Regions from separate parts of the Streptomyces noursei ATCC 11455 genome, predicted to be linked through region 3. Evidence: riboswitches for the same ligand, from Rfam matches in the RefSeq annotation. Region 3 holds a riboswitch; each other region holds the start of a gene.

Region 1 (3,608 bases), 2.9 Mb from region 3:
GGGGTTTTCCAGGGAGCAGGCGACCGCCTCGGGGTCGGCCACCGGCAGCTGTGCGGGGACGGACGCGGCGCGGGCCGACTGGGCGATCCGGGTCGCCGGCCGCGAGCGCAGGTAGTACGTGGTCTTGATGCCGCGCTTCCAGGCGTAGGCGTACATCGAGCTGAGCTTGCCGATGGTCGGCGACGCCATGAAGAGGTTGAGCGACTGGCTCTGGTCCAGGTACGGCGTGCGGTCCGCGGCCATGTCGATCAGGGCGCGCTGGGGGATCTCCCAGGCCGTGCGGTAGCGGTACCGGACGTCCTCGGGGATCCAGGCCAGCTCCTGGACGGAGCCGTTGGCCTCCCGCAGCGCGTCCCGGGTCCGCGCGTCCCACAGGCCCAACTCCTTGAGCTCCTCGATCAGGTACGTGTTGACCTGGAGGAACTCACCGGACAGCGTCTCGCGCTTGAAGAGGTTGGAGACCTGCGGCTCGATGCACTCGTAGACGCCGGCGATGGAGGCGATGGTGGCGGTCGGCGCGATGGCCAGCAGCAGCGAGTTGCGCATCCCGGTCGCGGCGATCCGGGTGCGCAGCGCCGTCCAGCGGTCCGCCCAGCGCGGCTCTGCGTTCGGGTAGTGGTCCGGGTGCAGCACGCCGCGCGCCGTACGGGTCGCGGACCAGGCCGCGTGCGGGCCGTGCCGCTCGGCGAGGTCGGCGGACGCCTCGTAGGCGGCCAGCATGATCCGCTCGGAGATGCGGGTGGACAGCTCCCGGGCCTCGGCCGAGTCGAACGGCAGCCGCAGCCGGAAGAAGACGTCCTGCAGGCCCATCAGGCCCAGACCGACCGGCCGCCAGCGGGAGTTGGAGGCGGCGGCCTGCTCGGTCGGGTAGAAGTTGATGTCCACGACCCGGTCGAGGAAGGTCACGGCGGTGCGGACGGTGGCGTCCAGCCGCTCCCAGTCCATCTCGCCCTCGGCGCCCAGGTGGGCCGCGAGGTTGACCGACCCCAGGTTGCAGACCGCGGTCTCGCCGTCGTCGGTGACCTCCAGGATCTCGGTGCACAGGTTGGAGGAGTGCACGACCCGGCCGGGCTCGGCGGTCTGGTTGGCGGTGCGGTTGGCGGCGTCCTTGAACGTCATCCAGCCGTTGCCGGTCTGCGCCAGGGTGCGCATCATCCGGGAGTACAGCACCCTGGCCGGCACCTGCTTGAGGGCCTTGCCCGCGGCCTCCGCCGCCCGGTAGGCGGTGTCGAACTCCTCGCCCCACAGGTCGACGAGCTCGGGCACGTCCGAGGGGGAGAACAGCGACCAGTCCGCGTCCGCCTCCACCCGGCGCATGAACTCGTCCGGGATCCAGTGCGCGATGTTGAGGTTGTGGGTCCGGCGGGCCTCCTCGCCGGTGTTGTCCCGCAGCTCCAGGAATTCCTCGATGTCGGCGTGCCAGCTCTCCAGGTAGACGCAGGCCGCGCCCTTGCGGCGGCCGCCCTGGTTGACCGCGGCCACCGACGCGTCCAGGGTGCGCAGGAACGGCACGATGCCGTTGGAGTGCCCGTTGGTGCCGCGGATCAGCGAACCGCGGGCGCGGATCCGGGAGTACGACAGGCCGATCCCGCCGGCGTGCTTCGAGAGCCGGGCCACCTGGTGGTAGCGGTCGTAGATGGAGTCCAGCTCGTCCAGCGGGGAGTCCAGCAGATAGCAGGAGGACATCTGCGGGTGGCGGGTGCCGGAGTTGAAGAGCGTGGGGGAGGACGGTAGGTAGGAGAGCGTGCTGGTCATCCGGTACAGCTCGGCGACGTCCGCGAGCGCCCGCGCCGAGTCGTCCTCGGCGAGCCCGCAGGCCACCCGCAGCAGGAAGTGCTGGGGCGTCTCGATCACCTTGCGGGTGGTGGGGTGCCGCAGCAGATAGCGCGAGTGCAGGGTGCGCAGCCCGAAGTACCCGAACCGGTCGTCGGCGCCGGCCTCCAGTGCCCTGTCGACCAGCGCGTCCAGCCGCTCGGCGTGGGTGTCGACGAACGCGGCGGTGACGTCCGCGATCAGCCCCTCCTGGTGGCCGACCGCGATCGACGCCGAGAAGGAGGTGGCGCCCTGACCGGCGGCCTCCTCGGCGACGGCGAGGGTGAGCAGCCGCGCGGCGAGCTTGGAGTACTGCGGCTCGTCGGCGATCAGCCCGGCCGCGGCCTCGGTGGCCAGCGCCCGCAACTCGGCCTCGTCGGACCCGGGGTGCCGGCCGCGCAGCGCGGCGGCGGCCACCTTGCCGGGGTCGGTCGCGGTCAGGTCCGCGGTCAGCTCGGTCAGCGTCCGCAGCAGGGCGGTGCCCGGCCCGTCCGCGTGCGCGGGAGGCGCGGCCACCACGGGCTGCACGACCTCGGCGTCTGACGCTGGCTCCGTTGGCGCGATGGTCACCTGATGCTCTCCCTCACTCGGCGGGGGCCGGGAGGGGTGGCGGCATGACGGGAGCCGTGCGGGCAGGGGGCACCCCGCGGCGAACCGGGGGTGCGCGGGTCGGCCGCGCGGCGTCCATCTGCCCATCCCTCGGGGCCCGGACGTATCGACGCCGCACCGATGGCGGTGCGGGCGTACCGTCGGCAGGTCCTCGGACTCGGGAGCGCTCGACCGGCCCTTGGGGAAAGGGCCGTGGTCCGCGCTCGCACACCGTTGCGGGACAGTTCCGGATTCGCACCGGATTCCCCTGCGGCGACAGCGAGGACGAGCATACATCTTGTGTCGCTCCCCGCACGCACCCCCACATCTTGTGTCGCCGCCTCATACCATTCCCCCAGGTGTACGAAGCGCCGACTCGCCCGGATCCCCTCCGAAACGCCTCGGAACCCCGCCGAAATCCCGCCGGCGGCCCGCCCGAAGGCGGCTCGGAGCCCGCCGGAACGCCGCTCAGGTCAGCTCGCGGGCGAACGCCCACAGCGTGAGACCGGGCACCGGGGCCCAGTCCCGCTCGGCCGCCCGCGCGAACCCCAGCCGCCGGTAGAGCCGGTGCGCCGGCAGCAGGTGCTGCTGGCTCGACAGCACCATCCCGCGCAGCCCCAGCGCCCGCGCCCGCGTCAGACAGGCCCGCACCAGGGCCTCCCCGATGCCGCGCCCGCGCCCCTCGGGCCGCACCGCCAGCATCCGGAACTCGCCCTCCCCGGGCCCGGCCAACTCCGCGTACGGGCTGCCGTGCGCCGCGAACGTCACCGCGCCCAGCACCGCCCCGTCCACCCCGTCCGCGGCCACCAGCACCTCGGCGTGCTCCGCGCGGTGCGCCACCTTCCGCAGCTCCGCCGCGTACGGATCGTGCGCCCCGCCGTGCAGCAACCCCTCGGCCAGATACACCTCCGCCACGAGCTCCCCGACCGTCTCGAACTCCGCCTGGCGTACGGGTCTGATCGTGATGTCCATGGGGCCAGTGTGACCGAGCCAACGGGCGTGTGCGGCCGGGTCGTTGAGTGCGGTCGTCACTGTCAGTGGCCGTCGTTATGGTCGGTGTCAGAGGTCTCCGCTCCGCCACTCCGCAGCTCTCCGGAAGGAGAAGGTTCCATGACCCCGCCCGGCGATCCGCTCTCCCTCCCGTCACCGGTGGGCAGGGCGTTCGACACCCGGCGGCTGACGGACTGCCCCCTCGGCCGCGTGCGTCC
Region 2 (3,608 bases), 1.9 Mb from region 3:
CAGGCGAGCATGGTGACGGGACCGGTGAGCATGCCCTTGACGGGGCGTTCGGTCAGTGACTGGGCATAGGTCGTCCAACGGACCGTCATGGGCTCGGGACGGGAGATGTCACCGGCCAGCACCGGCGGGCGGACGTAGCGGGTGCCGTAGGACTGCACCCAGCCGTGCCGGGTGGCGAGATAGCCGGTGAGCTGCTCGGCGAAGTACTGGACCATGTCGTTGCGTTCGGGCTCGCCGTGCACCAGGACGTCCAGCCCGGCCTTCTCCTGGAAGGAGACGACCTCCTGGATCTCGGCCCTGATCCGCTCCTCGTAACCGGCGGTGTCGATCCGGCCGGCCCGCAGGTCCGCGCGGGCGGCGCGCAGTTCGTCGGTCTGGGGGAAGGATCCGATGGTGGTGGTCGGCAGCAGCGGCAGGCCGAGGTGGGTGCGCTGGGCGACGGTCCGCTGGCCATATGCCTGGGAGCGCCGGACGTCGGCCTCGGTGACGGCCGCGACGCGGGCCCGCACGGCCGGGTCGTGGGTGAGGACCGAATTGGCTCGGGAGGCCAGGTCGGCGCGGTTCGCGGCGAGTTCGGCGGCGATGGTGTCGGTGCCCTGCGACAGGCCGCGGGCCAGGGTCACCAGCTCCGTGGTCTTCTGCCTGGCGAAGGCCAGCCAACGGGCGATCTGCGGGTCGATGTCCCGCTCCAGGGCGGCGTCCAGCGGCACGTGCAGCAGGGAGCAGGACGCCGCCACATCGACCCGGTCGGCGAGGCCGAGCAGGGTGCCGAGGGTGGCCAGCGACTTCTCCAGATCGTTGATCCAGATGTTGCGGCCGTTGACCACGCCCGCCACCAGGCGCTTGCCCGGCAGTCCGCCGACGGCCGCCAGCGCGTCGAGGTTGGCCGCGGCCGCGTCGGTGAAGTCGAGCGCCAGTCCGTCCACCGGAGCCTTGGCCAGTACGGGCAGGGCATCGCCGAGCCGGTCGAAGTACGACGCGACCAGCAGTTTCGGGCGGTCGGTACGGGTGCCCAGTTCGCGGTAGGCCCGTGCGGCGGCGTTCAGGTCGGCCGGGGTGCGGTCCTGCACCAGGGCGGGCTCGTCGAGCTGCACCCACTCCGCGCCCGCCGCCCGCAGGTCGGCGAGGACCTGCGCGTAGACCGGCAGCAGCCGGTCGAGGAGGGTCAGCGGCTCGAAGTCGGCGGCCACGCCTGGGGCGGGCTTCGACAGCAGGAGGTAGGTGACCGGGCCGACCAGCACCGGCCGGGCCGTCAGCCCGAGCGCGAGGGCCTCCTCGAACTCGGCCACCTGCTTTGCGGAGTCGGCGGCGAAGACGGTGTCGGGGCCCAACTCCGGCACGAGATAGTGGTAGTTGGTGTCGAACCACTTGGTCATCTCCAGCGGCGCGACGTCCTGCGTGCCGCGCGCCATCGCGAAGTAGCCGTCGAGGGCGTCGGCCGCGACGGCGGCGCGGTGGCGGTCCGGGACGGCACCGACCATGACGCTGGTGTCCAGCACATGGTCGTAGTACGAGAAGTCACCGGTGGGCACCTCGTGGATGCCGGCGTCGGCCAGTCGCCGCCAGTGGGCACGGCGCAGGGTGCGGGCGGTCTCCGTCAGGGCGTCGGCGGTGACCTTGCCCTTCCAATAGCCCTCGACGGCCTTCTTCAGTTCCCGGTGCCGGCCCTGGCGGGGGTAGCCGTACACGGTGGCCCGTGCTGCCGCGGCTGCGGGCTTCGCTGTCACGGAACTCTCCTTCGCGAAATGGTCTCCTGAAACGTCCCGGCGAGGGAACGAGGAGCGCGAAGGGATGACGAACCGGGCGGATCCACGGTGCGCTCGCGACGCACGTGTCCGCCTGGTATGTACGCCGACCCGCCCTCGAGGTCACCGGGATGTCCGTGTACGCAGGGGCGCACACGGGCAACGGGCAGGTCTTCGGACTCGCGGGCGCGCCTGCCGGAGTCTTCCGGCGGGCACCTACTGGCCGTCGCTTCCCGGATCCGCGGCCCGGATCCAGTGCGTATGACGGCGGTCGTTCCCACTCACCGCTGCGGGGCAGTCCCGGATTCCCACCGGGTTCCCTCTTGCGACGCTCCCGTCTGGCGGACGGGGCGAACCTGTTGCCCGGCCAGCGTAGAACGCCGTCCCCCTGACGGTCACCCATGTTCAGATGCCGGACTATGAGATGAGACACAGGTGGCGCAGGGTTCGGCCGCGGCGGGGCGCGGCGCGACCCCCGGAGCACCGGTCCGCACGCGTCGCCGCGCGCCCGCCCTCGCCGGCGCCCCTTTCCCCTCCCCGCGTCCTCCGGTCCCGAAGTACTTCGATATCGATGGGGACGGCACCGCCGTGGACGCGGGGCAGGAATCCAGGAATTCCAAGGAAGCGGCAGCAGGGGCGAAAGGCACGCCCCACAGCGTGCCAATTCGGCACGGAAAGGGGCTGGTCACAGAGGAGATGGGTGGTTTTGCAGAGCAGTTCACCGACGGGCGCGGGCGGCGACTCGCGGGGAGTGGAAGTTTCCGGAGAATGCCTGGGATGTCGGCGATGACCAGCTGACTTGCCCATCCGTTCGCGAGCGGAGACCGGCATGATCTAGCCCCCGTCGCCGATTGGCTTCAACTCACCTATTTCCACTAAAGTTTGGGGTGCACCGCACAGGAAAGGGGCGCAAAAATGGCCGTCAAGGAAACCATCCAGGTTGATGAGTCGCAGAAGGATGAGCCGGGTGTTCAGGAGGTAATCACTCCTGTTCCGGTCGGCAACCAGATTGTCAAGAAGGCGACTTACTGGCAGTCGATTCTCCAGGACGACCTCAATCCCGAGGTGACGGACGGCGTCACGCCGATCCGGTTCGCCGTCCCCGAGATGGTCGACGAGGAATACGAGACCGAGGAGTCGAACGAGGACGGCACCAAGAAGATCGCGATCCGTCAGGTTCTCGATCTCAAGTGGTACGAGGCCGACCTCGGCGCCGAGAACGTGGCCAAGCTCCAGGAAGCGGTCAAGCCCTTCGTGGCCGTCGCCCGCGCCTCCGAGGCTCCCACGTCGAAGCCGGCACGCAAGAAGCGCGCGGCCAAGTAAGGAAGCAACGCCCCCTCCGACGAGGGGGCGTTCACGTCCGTACGACCGGGCGCGATCACTACGGCGCCTGCGCGGCCCCTGCCGGCGCACCGCACACGGGCGGGCCGGTCCGGGCCGGGGCGGGGTCCTCGTCCGGGCTGCCCGCTTCGGTGGCCGTCTCCTCGTCGGTCTCCCCCGGGTGCATGATCTGGACGTCCCGCAGCAGCCCGTCCACCAGGTCGTCCAGGTCGAGGCGCTTCTCCACCGACCGCAGGTCGGCCAGGCCGGCCCGGAGGGTGACCCGGGGCGGTGCGAGGAGCTTGCAGCAGTCCTCGTCGGGCAGTACGGAGATCTGTTCGGTGCCGATGGACCGGGCTTCGTCGATGATCTCCTGCTTCTCCCAGCCGATCAGCGGGCGCAGCACCGGCAGGGTGGCGGCCTCGTCGACGGCGGCCAGGTTCGCCAGGGTCTGACTGGCCACCTGCCCCAGGCTGTCGCCGGTCACCAGGGCCTCCGCCGCGATCCGGCCCGCCAGCGCGGAGGCCACGCGGACCATGAGCC
Region 3 (3,608 bases):
AGGAGCCGGTCGCCGGCAGCATCCCGGTGGCCCCGCACATCCCGCTCGTCATCACCGAGGGCAACTACCTCCTGCTGCACTCCGACCCCTGGGCGCGGATCCGCGAACTGCTCGACGAGGTCTGGTTCATGGAACTGGACGGCCAGGAGCGGGTGCGGCGGCTGATCGCCCGCCACGAGCGGTTCGGCCGCCTGCGCATCGACGCCGAGGATTTCGTCCGCACCTCCGACGAGGCCAACGCCCGCCTCGTGGCGGCCACCCGCCCCCGGGCCGACCTCGTCGTGACCTTCACCGAGGACGAGGCCCCGCCCCGGACGGACGACTGACCCGCCCGGACCCCACCGCCGCCGGTCCCGACGCGACCCCAACTCGGCTCCGCGCCGCACCCCTTCTCCTCGGCCGGGTATCAACACCCCTTCCAAAATGACATCATGGATGTCATCATGACAGCATGAGTGTCATCGAGGGGGATGCCGGCCATGGCGCCGGCCAGGGCATCGGCGCGGATTCCGATGCCGTCGACACCCGACGGACCGCCGACCCGCCGGCGGCGACCGAGGAGCTGTTGCACGACGTCATCCGGCGGCTGTGGCCGCTGCACCGGACGATCGTGCGCGCCGTGGAGCGGGAACTGGAAGGCACCGGCATGACCGCCGGCGAGCACGCCCTGCTCGACGCACTGCGCACCCACGGGCCGCGCACCGTCCCGCAGTTGGCGCGCTCCCTGGGCCTGGACCGACAGCCGGTGCAGCGCTGGGTGAACCACGCGGCGGATCTGGGCCTGGTCGTGACGGCCCCCAATCCCGCGCACCGCCGCTCGTCGCTGATCCGGCTCACCGACGAGGGCACCGAGGTGATGCGCGGGATACAGGACGCCGAGGCGGCGGAACTCCGCCGCGGGCTGGCCGACCTGTCGCCCGGGGAGGTCCGCACGGCGCTGCGGGTCCTGGATCGGCTCGGCGAGGAATTCCGGCACTTGGCGGACGGCTCGCGCGTTCCCCCGGAGGAAAGCGGCAATCCCGAAATGCCGGACGCCGCCGACCAGGAGGACGCACAGGCCGCGATACCGCCCGCACACGGGCACCGACCGCCGGCGCCCGCCCGACCAGCCGACCGCCCGACGCAGACAGAAGGCCCCGCAGCATGACCCACGACTTCCAGGCATGGTCCGAGATCGACAACGGCACCGTGCCGATCGCCGACGACGGCGAGCTGTTCTACGAGACGGCCGGCTCGGGACCTGCGGTGGTGCTGCTGCACGGCGGCATGCTCGACCAGCACATGTGGGACGAGCAGTTCTCCTGGCTGGTCAACTCCGGCCTGCGGGTGGTCCGTTACGACTCCCGCGGCCACGGCCTCTCCTCCACGGTGACGGGCGACTGGGCCAACCACGACGACCTGGCGGCCCTGCTGGACGCGCTCGACATACCGCGCGCCGTCCTCGTCGGCCTCTCGCACGGCTCCCGGGTCGCGCTGGACACCGCGCTCGCCCACCCGGACCGGGTCTCGGCCCTCTTCCTCGCCGCCCCCGGGGTCAGCGGTCGCCCCTTCACCGACCCCTTCGTCCTGGAGCACATCCGGGGGCAGGTCGCCGCGATCGGTGCACCGGACGGCGCGGAGCGCTATGTGGAGCACTTCCTCCGGATGTGGGTGGACGGGCCGTACCGCGCGCCGTCCGCCGTGCACCCCGGCTTCCGGGAGCGGATGCGTGCCTCCGCGAGCGCCAATGTCGAGGTGCACGCCGACGGTGTGGGCGCCGGCATGCCCCTGGAGGTCGGCGCCGCGGACCGCCTGGCCGAGATCAAGGTGCCGACCACCGTCCTCGACGGCGACCTCGACTCCACCGACATATCCGCCAACGCCCACGCCATAGCGCTACAGGTCCCCGGCGCCCGCCGCATCCGCGTCCCCGCCGCGGGCCATATGGTGAACCTGGAGAACACCCCGCTCTTCGACCAGGAATTGCACGCCTTCCTGTCGTCCCTGGCCCTCTGAGACGGCCCGTCCCGCCCCGGGCGAGGGCCCGGGGCGCCACCGGGCCGGCCCGCTGCCCTCGGCGCCCGCTAGAGTGACCGGGCCGTGGTGATCGGGAAGACCGGTGCAGGACCTTGTGTCCCAGGCCGGCGCGGCCCTCGCCACTGTGATCGGGGAGTTTCCACCCCTCTCCGTACGCGCCCGGTGCGCGTACGGCGCCACTGACCGCAGCCTGCGGCCGGGAAGGCGGGGCGGACGCGTGCACCCGTAAGCCAGGAGACCGGCCACGGCATCTCACGAACTGATCCACGAGGTGCTGGAGCGTGATGGCCGAATGGCCCTGTCCACGAATACCCCGGGAAATTCCCCCTCCCCCCGCGACGCGTCCCTCGGCGGCATATCCGGATCCACCGGTTCCTTCCGCTGGCAGCGTCGGGACACCGTCCGCACGGCCGGGCTGATGACCGTGATCGCCGTGCTGCACATCGTCGCCTTCGGCGTGCTGTTCCTGCTGGTCGTGCCGGGCCACTACACGGTCGGCAGCCAGGTGTTCGGTGCCGGCCTCGGCATCACCGCGTACACCCTGGGCATGCGGCACGCCTTCGACGCCGACCACATCGCGGCGATCGACAACACCACCCGCAAGCTGATGGCCGACGGCAAACGGCCGGTCTCGGTGGGCTTCTGGTTCGCCCTCGGCCACTCCAGCGTGGTCGTCGTGATGGCCGCGCTGGTGGCGGGCGGCGCCCAGCTCGCCGGCACGCTGATGAACGACAACTCCCGTACACACCAGGTGCTCGGCCTCGTCGGCACGACCGTCTCCGGCACCTTCCTCTACCTCATCGCCGCCCTCAACCTCATCGCCCTGGTCGGCATCCTGAAGGTCTTCCGGGCGATGCGGGCGGGCGCGTACGACGAGCAGGAGCTGGAGCGGCACCTGGATTCCCGGGGCTTCATGAACCGGATCCTGGGCCGTCTCACCAAGTCCATCAGCCGGCCCGGCCAGATGTTCCCGCTCGGTTTCCTCTTCGGCCTCGGCTTCGACACCGCGACCGAGGTGACGCTGATGGTGATGGCGGGCAGCGGTGCCGCGGCGGGCCTGCCCTGGTACGCGATCCTGTGCCTGCCGCTGCTGTTCGCCGCCGGGATGAGCCTGTTCGACACCCTGGACGGCACGTTCATGAACTTCGCCTACCAGTGGGCGTTCTCCAACCCGGTGCGCAAGGTCTACTACAACCTCACCATCACGGGCCTGTCGATCGCGGTCGCGTTCCTCATCGGCACCATCGAGCTGGTGACCGTCCTGCACGACAAGTTCGGGCTGGACGACCCGCTGACGGCCGGGATCTCCTCCCTCGACCTGGACAACGTGGGCTTCATCATCGTCGGCCTGTTCGTCGTGGTGTGGGCCGCGGCGCTGGCGTACTGGCGCCTGGGCGGCGTCGAGAAGCGCTGGACCGCCCGCACGGCGAACGCCCGGCCCGCCGACGACACCGTCCCGGCACCCCGCACCGGGGACACCGACACCCCGTCCCCCGACACCCCCTGAGCACCACCGCCCGTGGGATGCGGCCTCCCCCTCCCCCTTAACAAGGGACGGAGGGAAAGGCCGCACTCCACGGGCAGCACGCACA
Region 4 (3,608 bases), 570 kb from region 3:
GGATGACGTCGTCGAGGGTGTTCTGTTTGGCGGCGCGCGGCTCCCACGGCTCGCCCATCGGGGTCCGTTCGTCGACGAGTTCGTCGCGCAGGGCGCCGGCGAGGTCGTCGAAGGTGACGAACGGCCGGTCGGCGCGGCCCTGTTCGAGGATCCGCACCACGGCGCGGGTGAAGGCGGTGCCGCCGGCCTGCTCGTCGCCGCTGAAGATCCGGCGGTTGGGCTGGTGGGCCATCAGCAGCGAGACGGGCTTGCGCAGGGCGTAGAAGGCACTGTCGGCGTTCCCGGAGTAGCAGCACTCCAGGACGATCACGACGCGGTCGGCGCGGGCGTTGTCCAGGCAGGAGAGCACGGTGTCCTGCCAGGAGACGGTGGTGTAGCTCTGGCGGGTGTCCGAGGCTCCCACCATCAGCTGGAGGTCGGCGCCGTCGTTGCCGACCCAGCCGTGGCCGGAGAAGTACACCAGCAGCAGGCCGCGCGCCTCGTCGGCGGCGGTGCGCAGGGCGGTGCTGAGGTCCTCGGGCCGGTGGGGCCGGCAGACCACCACCTCGTCGGCGGTGAACAGGTCGGTGCCGGGGCGGGTCAGGGCGTGGCGGAGCGCCTCGGCGTTGGCCTCGACGGCGGGCAGGCGGGTCAGCGTCTCGTAGTCGTGGACGCAGATCAGCAGGGCGCGGTTGACCTTGCCCCGGGCGTCGTACTCGGACATCCGGGTCAGTCCTCGCCGGTGCTGCCGTCCTCGTCCGCACGGCTTCCGGTGCGGGGGCGCGCGGACCCCGGGGCGGCCGGCTGCTGCGGGCCCTCGCCGATGTCGTGCACCTGCGGGCCGGCGCCGACCGCGACCGTGGGCTCCTCGCCCTCCTCGCGGGCCTCCCGGCGGCGGCGCAGCCACTCGCGTAAGGCGATGCCCAGTCCCTTGGTGATCTCGGCGGCCACCGCCCCGACGACGACCAGGACCAGGTCGTCGACGCCGACCGCCATCGCGCCGTCGGCGGCGTCGCGGCCGGGGCTCTCCTCGGGGCGGGGCCGGCGCTGCCAGTCGTGCTGGTGCCGCGTCAGCCAGGGCTCGCGCTCCAGCCATGCGGTGAGGTCGTCGATGTCCTGGCTCGGATTGTTGGTACCCGCGACCCTGATGCGGATCTCGTGGCGGTCGGCGCTCTCCGGCATCCCCCGGTCCCCCTCCCGGCGGGCCCCTTCGCCCGCCGTGCACCAGATAGTGGCGCGGGAGGCGTGCCAGGGGCAACCGTCCGTGAGCCGGCGGCCACCCTGTGGCTTTGACCACAGGTCCGGCGGTGGGGCTGCTTCGCAGGTCAAGGGTGAGTTGACGGGCCTTCGCGGGGCGTGGTGGACTGCCCGGGCCAATCGGCGACAGCAGAGGAAGTCCGGTGCGAATCCGGCGCGGTCCCGCCACTGTCACCGGGGAGCGCTCCTCCGATGAGGGCCACGGCCCGTACTCCGTACGGGCGGGAAGGCCGGGGGCGGCGCCGATCCGGGAGCCAGGAGACTCTGGTCGCCGTCACGTCGAGCCAGGGCGCGGACCCTGAGTGAGGACATACCGCCATGCCCGGCTGCCCGTCGAGAACTCCCCTGCCCGCTGCCGCCGGGTCCCTTCGAGGGCGGACGGCGGCCTGATCCGATGCGCGGCGAACACGCGGGATATGCGTGCGGCGCGGTCCTCGGCTACCTCGGTGATCTGATCGCGGCGGATCCGCGGCGCGGCCATCCGGTGGCCGCGTTCGGCCGGGCCGCGGGCGCCGTCGAACGCCGGCTGTGGCGCGACCACCGCGGCCACGGGACGGCCCACACCCTGGTCTGCGCGGGCGGCGCGGCCGTCGGCGCCGCGCTGCTGGAGCGCGCCCTGCGGGACCGTCCGGGCGCCCGGACCGCGCTGACCGCGGCGGCGACGTGGGCGGTGCTGGGCGGCACCTCGCTCGGCCGGGAGGCGCGGGCCGTGGGCGGCGCGCTGGCCGTCGGCGACCTGGACGTGGCGCGGGAACGGCTGCCGCATCTGTGCGGGCGCGATCCGCAGTCCCTGGACGGGCCGCAGATGGCCCGTGCGGTGGTGGAGTCGGTCGCCGAGAACACCTCGGACGCGGTGGTGGGGGCCCTGGTGTGGGGCGCCCTCGGCGGCGTGCCCGGTCTGGTGGCGTTCCGGGCGGTGAACACCCTGGACGCGATGGTGGGTCACAAGTCGCCGCGCTACCGGCGGTTCGGCTGGGCGGCGGCCCGTCTCGACGACGTCGCCGGCTGGCCCGGCGCCCGGCTGACCGCGGCGCTGGCGGTCCTGGCGGGCCCGGACCGGCGCGGTGCGCTGCGGGCCTGGCGGGCGGACGGCGGGGCCCATCCGAGCCCCAACGCGGGCCCGGTGGAGGCGTCGTTCGCGGGGGCGCTGGGCGTCCGCCTGGGCGGCACCCTGGCGTACGGCGGGCGGGTGGAGCACCGGCCGGTGCTCAACGGCGGCGCGCGGCCGCCCCAGGTGCCCGACATCGAGCGGGCGGTGCGCCTGTCCCGGCGGGTGGGCCTGCTGGCGCTGGGCGTCACGGTGGCGGGCCGGCTGGCGGCGGGCACGGTACGGCGCAGGAGCCTGCGCGGGAACGGGAGGAGAACCCGGTGAACGGGCGGAGGAGGGCGGCCGGCGGGGCCGTGGGCGGCGGGCTGCTGGTGGCCGGGACGACGTCCGACGCCGGCAAGAGCGTGGTGACCGCCGGCATCTGTCGTTGGCTGGTCCGGCAGGGCGTCTCGGTGGCGCCCTTCAAGGCGCAGAACATGTCGCTGAACTCGTTCGTGACCCGGGAGGGCGCGGAGATCGGCCGGGCGCAGGCGATGCAGGCGGCCGCGGCCCGGGTCGAGCCGACCGCGCTGATGAACCCGGTGCTGCTCAAGCCGGGCGGCGACCGCAGCAGCCAGGTGGTGCTGCTGGGGAAGCCGGTGGGCGAGCTGAGCGCGCGCGGCTACCACGCGGGGCGGCAGGAGCAGTTGCTGGGCACCGTGACGGACTGCCTGGCGGAGCTGCGGCGCACCCACGACGCGGTGATCTGCGAGGGCGCCGGCAGCCCCGCCGAGATCAACCTGCGGCGGACCGACATCGTCAACATGGGCATCGCCCGGGCGGCACGGATCCCGGTGGTGGTGGTCGGCGACATCGACCGGGGCGGGGTCTTCGCCTCGTTCTTCGGCACCACCGCGCTGCTGTCGGAGGAGGACCAGGCGCTGGTCGCCGGCTACCTCGTCAACAAGTTCCGCGGCGATGTGACGCTGCTGGAGCCGGGGCTGGAGATGCTGCGCGGGCTCACCGGCCGGCGCACCTACGGCGTCCTGCCGTTCGCGCACGGGCTCGGCATCGACGAGGAGGACGGACTGAGGGTGTCGCTGCGCGGCGCGGTCCGCGAGTCGGTGGTGGCGCCGCCGGCCGGCGAGGACATCCTCCGGGTCGCGGTGTGCGCGGTGCCGCTGATGTCCAACTTCACCGACGTGGACGCGCTGGCGGCCGAACCGGGCGTGGTGGTGCGGTTCGTGGACCGGCCGGAGGAGCTGGCCGACGCGGACCTGGTGGTGCTGCCGGGGACCCGCGGCACGGTCCGCGCGCTGGCCTGGCTGCGGGAGCGCGGGCTGGC

The links. A riboswitch is a leader RNA that binds a small molecule or an ion and turns the genes downstream of it on or off. The one in region 3 is predicted to bind cobalamin.
Region 1: it holds a riboswitch for cobalamin, as region 3 does, so the genes downstream of both, SNOUR_RS14625 (ribonucleoside-diphosphate reductase subunit alpha) here and nicT (Nickel transporter NicT) in region 3, are expected to answer to the same signal.
Region 2: it holds a riboswitch for cobalamin, as region 3 does, so the genes downstream of both, metE (5-methyltetrahydropteroyltriglutamate--homocysteine S-methyltransferase) here and nicT (Nickel transporter NicT) in region 3, are expected to answer to the same signal.
Region 4: it holds a riboswitch for cobalamin, as region 3 does, so the genes downstream of both, SNOUR_RS29680 (cobalamin biosynthesis protein) here and nicT (Nickel transporter NicT) in region 3, are expected to answer to the same signal.

Annotation. Positions count from the first base shown of each region.
Region 1 is NZ_CP011533.1:3,531,767-3,535,374, reverse strand. It holds gene SNOUR_RS14625 (ribonucleoside-diphosphate reductase subunit alpha) at 1-2,382, opposite strand, end outside; cobalamin riboswitch at 2,547-2,699, opposite strand; gene SNOUR_RS14620 (GNAT family N-acetyltransferase) at 2,869-3,372, opposite strand.
Region 2 is NZ_CP011533.1:8,326,156-8,329,763, reverse strand. It holds gene metE (5-methyltetrahydropteroyltriglutamate--homocysteine S-methyltransferase) at 1-1,727, opposite strand, end outside; cobalamin riboswitch at 1,894-2,120, opposite strand; gene SNOUR_RS35550 (Lsr2 family protein) at 2,661-3,068, shown strand; gene thiI (tRNA uracil 4-sulfurtransferase ThiI) at 3,127-3,608, opposite strand, start outside.
Region 3 is NZ_CP011533.1:6,432,507-6,436,114, reverse strand. It holds gene SNOUR_RS27315 (nucleoside/nucleotide kinase family protein) at 1-326, shown strand, start outside; gene SNOUR_RS27310 (MarR family winged helix-turn-helix transcriptional regulator) at 452-1,147, shown strand; gene SNOUR_RS27305 (alpha/beta fold hydrolase) at 1,144-1,995, shown strand; cobalamin riboswitch at 2,064-2,277, shown strand; gene nicT (Nickel transporter NicT) at 2,309-3,523, shown strand.
Region 4 is NZ_CP011533.1:7,002,109-7,005,716, reverse strand. It holds gene SNOUR_RS29690 (caspase family protein) at 1-703, opposite strand, end outside; gene SNOUR_RS29685 (hypothetical protein) at 709-1,161, opposite strand; cobalamin riboswitch at 1,370-1,500, shown strand; gene SNOUR_RS29680 (cobalamin biosynthesis protein) at 1,631-2,608, shown strand; gene SNOUR_RS29675 (cobyric acid synthase) at 2,638-3,608, shown strand, end outside.